DNA from 3 places in the Aminobacter sp. P4_D5 genome. Region 2 is predicted to be linked to each of the others. Evidence: riboswitches for the same ligand, from Rfam matches in the RefSeq annotation. Region 2 holds a riboswitch; each other region holds the start of a gene.
What was found. A riboswitch is a leader RNA that binds a small molecule or an ion and turns the genes downstream of it on or off. The one in region 2 is predicted to bind cobalamin.
Positions count from the first base shown of each region.

Region 1: another riboswitch for cobalamin. It lies ahead of AC1DWF_RS06525 (CbtB domain-containing protein); the one in region 2 lies ahead of bluB (5,6-dimethylbenzimidazole synthase).
Region 3: another riboswitch for cobalamin. It lies ahead of AC1DWF_RS11285 (DUF1636 family protein); the one in region 2 lies ahead of bluB (5,6-dimethylbenzimidazole synthase).

Region 1 covers NZ_JBFUIP010000018.1:16,345-18,599, reverse strand. Annotated here, with positions in the region: gene cobU (bifunctional adenosylcobinamide kinase/adenosylcobinamide-phosphate guanylyltransferase) at 1-418, opposite strand, end outside; gene AC1DWF_RS06530 (CbtA family protein) at 411-1,175, opposite strand; gene AC1DWF_RS06525 (CbtB domain-containing protein) at 1,192-1,368, opposite strand; cobalamin riboswitch at 1,405-1,601, opposite strand; gene AC1DWF_RS06520 (gamma-glutamylcyclotransferase) at 1,669-2,255, opposite strand, start outside.
Region 2 covers NZ_JBFUIP010000039.1:1,185-3,439, forward strand. Annotated here, with positions in the region: gene galU (UTP--glucose-1-phosphate uridylyltransferase GalU) at 1-830, shown strand, start outside; cobalamin riboswitch at 899-1,083, shown strand; gene bluB (5,6-dimethylbenzimidazole synthase) at 1,130-1,852, shown strand; gene AC1DWF_RS11000 (outer membrane beta-barrel protein) at 1,849-2,255, opposite strand, start outside.
Region 3 covers NZ_JBFUIP010000040.1:21,829-24,083, forward strand. Annotated here, with positions in the region: gene cobW (cobalamin biosynthesis protein CobW) at 1-649, opposite strand, end outside; gene AC1DWF_RS11285 (DUF1636 family protein) at 646-1,086, opposite strand; cobalamin riboswitch at 1,126-1,332, opposite strand; gene AC1DWF_RS11290 (winged helix-turn-helix domain-containing protein) at 1,327-2,255, opposite strand, start outside.

The DNA.
Region 1 (2,255 bases), on a different contig from region 2:
GGAAGCGGCGGGCAAGCGCGTTGTCGGGCACGATGCCGAGCCCGACCTCGTTGGCAACGACGAACCATGGGCCGCGCGGCCGCGACAGCACCTCGGCGAGCCGGGCACTTTCCGCTTCCACGTCATGATCGGCCAGCATGTGATTGGTCAGCCACAGCGTCAGGCAATCGATGAGTACCGGTTCGCCATCGGCGACACTGTCGAGCGTTGCTATCAAATCAAGCGGCGCATCCATTGTTCGCCAGCCTTCGCCGCGCCTGGAGCGGTGGATATCGATGCGCTCGCGCATCTCGTCGTCATAGGCCTGCGCGGTGGCGATGTAACTCCATGGCGCAGGGAATGCGGTGATCAGCCGCTCGGCGTGCGCACTCTTTCCAGAGCGCGCACCGCCTAGCAAAAATGTCAGCTTCTTAGGCAAAGCTGCCGCGCAATGCGCCCTGCGTACCCATGAAACGCTGCCGCACAGCCCCCGCGACAGCTCCGAGCACCACCCAGAAAACCAGGTTGGTGATGGTCACGGCGACGACGAAGCTGTGGTGCAGGTCGGCCGGTATCGGCGAATCATGGCTTTCTGGCTGCGGCGCACCGATGATGTGCGGAGCAACGATCAGCGCGACGCCGAGGATGGCGAGCGGCAGCGACTGCTTGAAAGCGATCAGTGCCAAGCCGGCAGCGGTTGCCACCACCGTCATAGTCCACCAGATCTGGCGCGCGCCAAGGTCGGCCGCCGGCATGGCGGGCAACTCAGGTGGCAGCCCTAGGCCCGGCGCGAGTGTGAAGACAGCAAAGCCGGCAAAGCCCCAGAACACGCCCTGGCGCCAGTTGGCGATGCCGCCGGCAAATTCGGAAACCGCGACCAGGATCAGCGCGAATGCGACGCCGCTGACGATATTGGCCAGTGCCGAATAGGCGAAACGCTCAAAGCCGTCGGCGGGTGCCCAGGCTTCAGCTTCCTCTTCAGTGGGAGCCATGGCTTGCGCCGCAGGTGCTGACGTGGTCGCTTCAGTGCCAGCGGCTGGGGCCGCGGCATGCTCATGGCCGCCGCCGGCATTTTCGTAAGTTTCGGCCTTGAGGATCAGCGGAACGGTTGCATAGGTTTGGAGCGCGGCAAGGATCACGCCGGCCAATAGGCCGCTGATCGCCGCGATGAACACGACGTTGCGAAATACAGACATGGTTGGGGTGCCTTCGTTAGTGGCAGGGGAAAGCCATCGAGTGGCGATAGTCGTGGGCAGCGTTGTGCACCACGTCCATATGCGAGAACCCGAGGAAGCCAACAACGAAAAGGCCAAGCAGCGCCGCAAGCGCGAGCTGCATTGTGCGCGACTGCGAGGAAACGTCGGCGCCGATTGCAGAAACAGTAGTCATCTTAAAGTCCTTTCGCCCTCCACCCGAGGGCCTCGAGAAGTGTCCCTGTCGCCGGCAGGTCTCCTGGCTTGCGGATCGACACCCTTCCCCGCCTTCCCGAAGCAAGCTTCAGTGGCATTTGGGGAGAGCTAACCGCATACAGTTGCGGGGGCAGCCACGGCTTCGGACCTTCAAAAGGCCCTTACCGCATTCCCTCTTGATTCCGTAACGGAACCGACGACGCCACGACTATAGAAACAAATGCCTTGGGCGGCAAACCAAATTCCGACGCCGGGCGGTGCGAATGCGGCGTTTTGGCGATCAGCTCCGGGCCGCGATTCGTTCGGCCACCAGATGCTGCAGCCGCCACAGATGCCGGTCGTGGATGGCGCGCTGCTCGAGGTTCTTCACCACATTGTAGAGATAGTCCGCCGCCGAGCCCCAATGGCCGCAGGTTGTGGCCAGCCGTTCGACAACCTCGTCCTCGCCAAGTGCGCCGGCATAGGCCCGGCCGCCGCGATTGACGACGAAAGCAAGGGCGGTCAGCGGGCCGTCGTCGGTGACAAGGTTCAGCCAGCGCGGCTTGTAGGTCGAGGGCTTCAGCGTCATCTCGCGGCGGTAGAGCTTGTCGAGCTGTTCGCGCCTGTCGCCGTCCATGAGCCTGAGCGCCACGCCCTTGCACTGGCCGCCGCGATCCATGCCCATCATCAGTCCGGGCTGCTCTTTCGTTGCCCGCCAGCGGTTCATGCTGACGCAAAACGAACGATGCCAGCCGCGCGCCAGCGCCACCTTCTCTTCGGTGTGTTCGACCTCGGGCTTCCAGATCAGCGAACCATAGGCAAACAGCCATAGCGGGCCATTGCCGGGATGCTCGGCGAGCGTTTCATCGATCATCGCCTCATAGTCGG
Region 2 (2,255 bases):
CTGCCACCAAGTCGATCCCGAAGGAAATGCTGACTGTTGTCGACCGTCCGGTGATTCAATACGTGGTCGACGAGGCACGCGAGGCTGGGATCGAGCATTTCATCTTCGTCACCGGCCGCAACAAGGCGGTCATCGAAGATCATTTCGACGTCCAGTTCGAACTCTACGACACGCTGGCACAGCGCGGCAAAATCGAACAGCTTGAACGGCTGCAGCGGCTCCAGCCAGGGCCGGGCCAGACCTCTTTCACCCGCCAGCAGGTGCCGCTTGGCCTTGGCCATGCGGTTTGGTGCGCGCGCGAACTGGTCGGCGACGAACCTTTCGCACTGCTTTTGCCCGACATGATCATGCAGTCGGAAAAGAGCTGCATGCGCGAGATGGTCGAGCTTTACGCCGAAACCGGCAGCAATATTATCGCCGTGCAGGAGTGCGATCCCGCCGAGACGCACAAATACGGCATCGTCGGACAGGGCAAGGCCGTCCACACCGGCTTCGAAATCGAAGGCATGGTGGAAAAGCCGAAGCAGGGTACGGCACCCTCCAACCTTTTCATCAATGGCCGCTACATCCTGCAGCCTGAGATCTTCAACATCCTGGCAAGCCAGGAGCGTGGCGCCGGCGACGAGATCCAGCTCACCGACGCGATGCTGAAGCTTGAAAAGCAGCAGCGTTTCTACGGCTACCACTATCGCGGCCGCACCTTCGACTGCGGCTCGCCGGAAGGCTTCGTCGAAGCCAATGTCGCATTTGCCCTGTCGCGTTCGGATCTCAGCAAAAGCATGGCCGGTGTCATCGAAGGCTTGCTGCACGAGATGAAGCCGGGCCGCTAAAGCGGCTGCAATGTCGCCCGCGCGTCAATTTTGGGCGCGCGGAGCGATGGCCATCGGGGCCTGCTCCAGATAGACATGTCCTGCCAGGTGCCCGCAGCGATGCGGGAGAATCGGGAACACGGTGCAAATCCGTGGCGTGCCCAACGCTGTAAGAGGGACCGTATCGGCAAAAGCCACTGTTCATCTTGAATGGGAAGGTGCCGACAACGGGTTGAACTCGAGCCAGAAGACCGGCCCGGCAGAAATCGTCCTCCGCATGGTCAGGCGGGGGAAATCGATTGCTCGCAAGGGGATACGCGATGCCGGCTGACCATTTAAATTCCAATTGTTTCGACCAAGCTGCACAAGATGCCGTCTACCGCGCCATCTTCACGCGCCGCGACGTGCGCAGCCATTTTCGGCCTGACCCACTGAGAGATGAGCTGCTGGCGCGGCTGCTGATGGCTGCCCATCACGCGCCGTCGGTTGGCTTCATGCAGCCATGGAATTTCATCGTCCTCCGCGATGCCGAGCGCCGGCAGAAAGTGCGCGACCTGTTCTTCGCCGCGCGCCAGCAGGAACTGCCGCACATCGCCGAGGAACGGCAGGCACTTTACCGCAAGCTGAAGCTCGAAGGCATCTGCGAGACCCCGCTCAACCTTGTCGTCACCTGCGACCGGAGCCGCTCGGAAAATTCGCCGCTTGGACGCTGGCACAATCCGGAAATGGATCTCTACAGCACCGTTTGCGCCGTGCAGAATTTCTGGCTGGCGGCGCGTGCCGAAGGTGTCGGCGTCGGCTGGGTCAGCATCCTCGACCGCGAGGCGCTGAAGCAGCTGCTAGGCATTCCAGATCATGTCGTGCCGGTGGCTTATCTCTGCGTTGGCCGGGTCTCCGAATTCGCGCAAAAGCCCGACCTTGAAAGGCATGGCTGGGGCAGCCGCCTGCCGCTGGCCGATCTCATCATGAGCGAGGTGTTTTCCGGTGGCGGAGAAGAAGCGCTGAAGGCGATTGCCGCCGAACTCGTTGCCCCTGAATCCTAGCGCTGGATTCTCATCCCGAGGAACACTGTGTTGGTCGTGCTATCGCGGTTGGGCAGTGTGCTGGTGAACGTTTCATGGCGCAGCCTGCCGGTGAGGCCGGCATAGCGGTTGAGCCACCAGGTCATGCCTGCTTCGGCGGTCAGCGTCAGATCGTGGTCCTCGGAGTCGGCATAGTCGCGCCAACCGGCGCCCACGGCTGCCATGCCCGTGAGGTTCGCGCGGATTTCACGCTCGACGCTGAGACGCCCAGCATAGAGAATCGAGCCGCTTTCGCCCGGAGTGGTCGAGCCTTCCACGAAGGTTGCGCCGTTGAAGCCAACGATGGTGCCACGGATCGGCGACCATCTGAGGTCGGCGGCAAATGTCGGTTCGGAAATGGTCTTGAGGCGCTCGTCATCGAAGT
Region 3 (2,255 bases), on a different contig from region 2:
GCGCGGTCTGCACGATCTTGACGGCGCGCGACAGGTGCTCGCCGACAATGGCGTTGGCGCGCGCAAGGCCGGCCTCGTCGAGCAGGTCGCTTTTCGACAGGATGATGAGGTCGGCGCAGGCGACCTGGTCTTCAAACACTTCTTCGACCGGATCATCATGGTCGAGCGTCTCGTCCTGGGCGCGCTGGGCGGCGAGCGCGTCCATGTCGGCGGCGACCTTGCCTTCTGCGAGCGCTGGGCCGTCAACAACGGCGATGACGCCGTCGACCGTGACGCGGCTCTTGACCGTGGGCCATTGGAAGGCCTGGATCAGCGGCTTGGGCAATGCCAACCCCGAAGTCTCGATCAGGATGTGGTCGACACGTGGCGAACGCGACAGGATCTGGTCCAGTGCGGGGACAAAATCGTCGGCGACGGTGCAGCAGATGCAGCCYTTGGCCAGTTCGACGATGTTTTCCTCCGGGCAGGTGTCGATGCCGCAGCCTTTGAGGATTTCGCCGTCGATGCCGACATCGCCGAACTCGTTGACGATGATGGCGAGGCGCTTGCCCTTGGCGTTTTCGAGGATGTGGCGGAGCAGCGTCGTCTTGCCGGCGCCGAGAAAGCCGGTGATGACGGTACAGGGGACGCGTTCGACGGAGGCGGTCATTTGTCTTCCTTGATGAGGTCGAGGGGAGGGATGCGCGCGACAAGGCCGCGCTTGAGGCTGTCGGGACGGCCTCGCCACGGGATCAGGCCGTCGGTCGAGGTGGCGAAGAGTTTTGCGCCGGTGATCAGGTCGTCGCCCGAGCTAATGGCGAGATCGCCGAAGACGTAGCTCCATGAGCCGTCGCGCAGGATCGCCGCACTCAGGCGGCGCTTGCAGTTGCCGAGGCATTCGACGCTGCGCACCGTGATGCCTTCTTGTGCAGCGGCGGCGCGTGTGGATTCGGCGAGCTTGGCGCCTGCGCGGGGATGAGCGTCCGAGCCGTTTTCGTCGCGGCAGGATGAGCAGACGAGAATCGTCACATCCGCTGCGGCGCGCAGGTCGGCGCCATCGCTGGATGCGTCCAAAATTTCGACAGAGAGATTGTCGTCGAGTTCCAAAATACCAGGCTCCTTGCCTGGGACACCCGCCAGGCGATCGGATCAATGTTTCAGACGGCAGGTCTCCTGGCTCGCGAGTCGTCGCCTTCGTGCCGCCTTCCCGGGAGGACATCCCAGTGGTTACCGGTCTTGGCTCGTCGCTTACAGTTGCGGGGACAGCCGCGGATTTGACGCCAAAAGCGCCGCACCGCATTCCCTCTTAGCTCCTCCCCTTGCCGGGAGGAGACCGTCTGGGTCGATTTAMGCTTTCGCGAGGGGTGGAGTCAACGTGAGGGAGCGACCCGCAATGTCGCTCAGCGCCGGTCCGAGATCGCCGGCCGGTGTGACCTTGATGCTTTCGAGGCCAAGCCAGTCACGCATCTGCTGCAGCTCTTCATAGAGTTCGGCCGCCGTTTCGGGCGGGGCGCAGGGCTCCGCATAGGCGGCATGGACGCGCAAGACACCGGCTGGGCGGTCAGCTTTGAGGTCGACGCGCGCGACGATTCGTTCGCCGAGCAGGAAGGGCAGGACATAATAGCCATACTGGCGCTTTTCGGCCGGCGTGTAGATCTCGATTCGGTAGCGGAAGCCGAACAGGCTTTCGGCGCGGCTGCGTTCGAAGACCAGCGGATCGAACGGCGCGAGCAAGGCGCGGGCACTGACCTTACGTGGAATGCGGGCCTGGGCGTGCAGGTAGGCCTGCTTGTCCCAGCCCTCGACGCGGACGGGAATCAGTTCGCCCGTTTCGACCAGCTCTTCGAGGCGACCTTTCATTTCGGCGGGCGACAGGCGGAAGTAATCACGCAGGCAGGCGGCCGTCGCGACGCCATGGGCCCGGGCGGAGATTCGCAACAGTTCGCGATGCGCGTCGGCCGGGGCAGGGATGGGACTGTTGTAAATGCCCGCGGGCAAGACTCGCTCGGGCAGATCATAAAGTCGCTCGAAGCCACGGCGCGAATGGGTGGTGATGCGGCCAGCCCAGAACAGCCATTCGAAAGCGTGTTTTTCCCGGCTCCAGCCCCACCAGCCGCCCGAACCTTTGGCGCCTTCAATCTCGGAAGCGGCGATCGGGCCGCGGTCGACCACGTGGCGGAAAATCTCCTCTATGTAAGGCCTGTTCGCGCGGCCGAACTTGGCAAGCCCGCCATACATCCCTTCCTCAGCCCGCGCCATACGCCAGCGCATCAGGG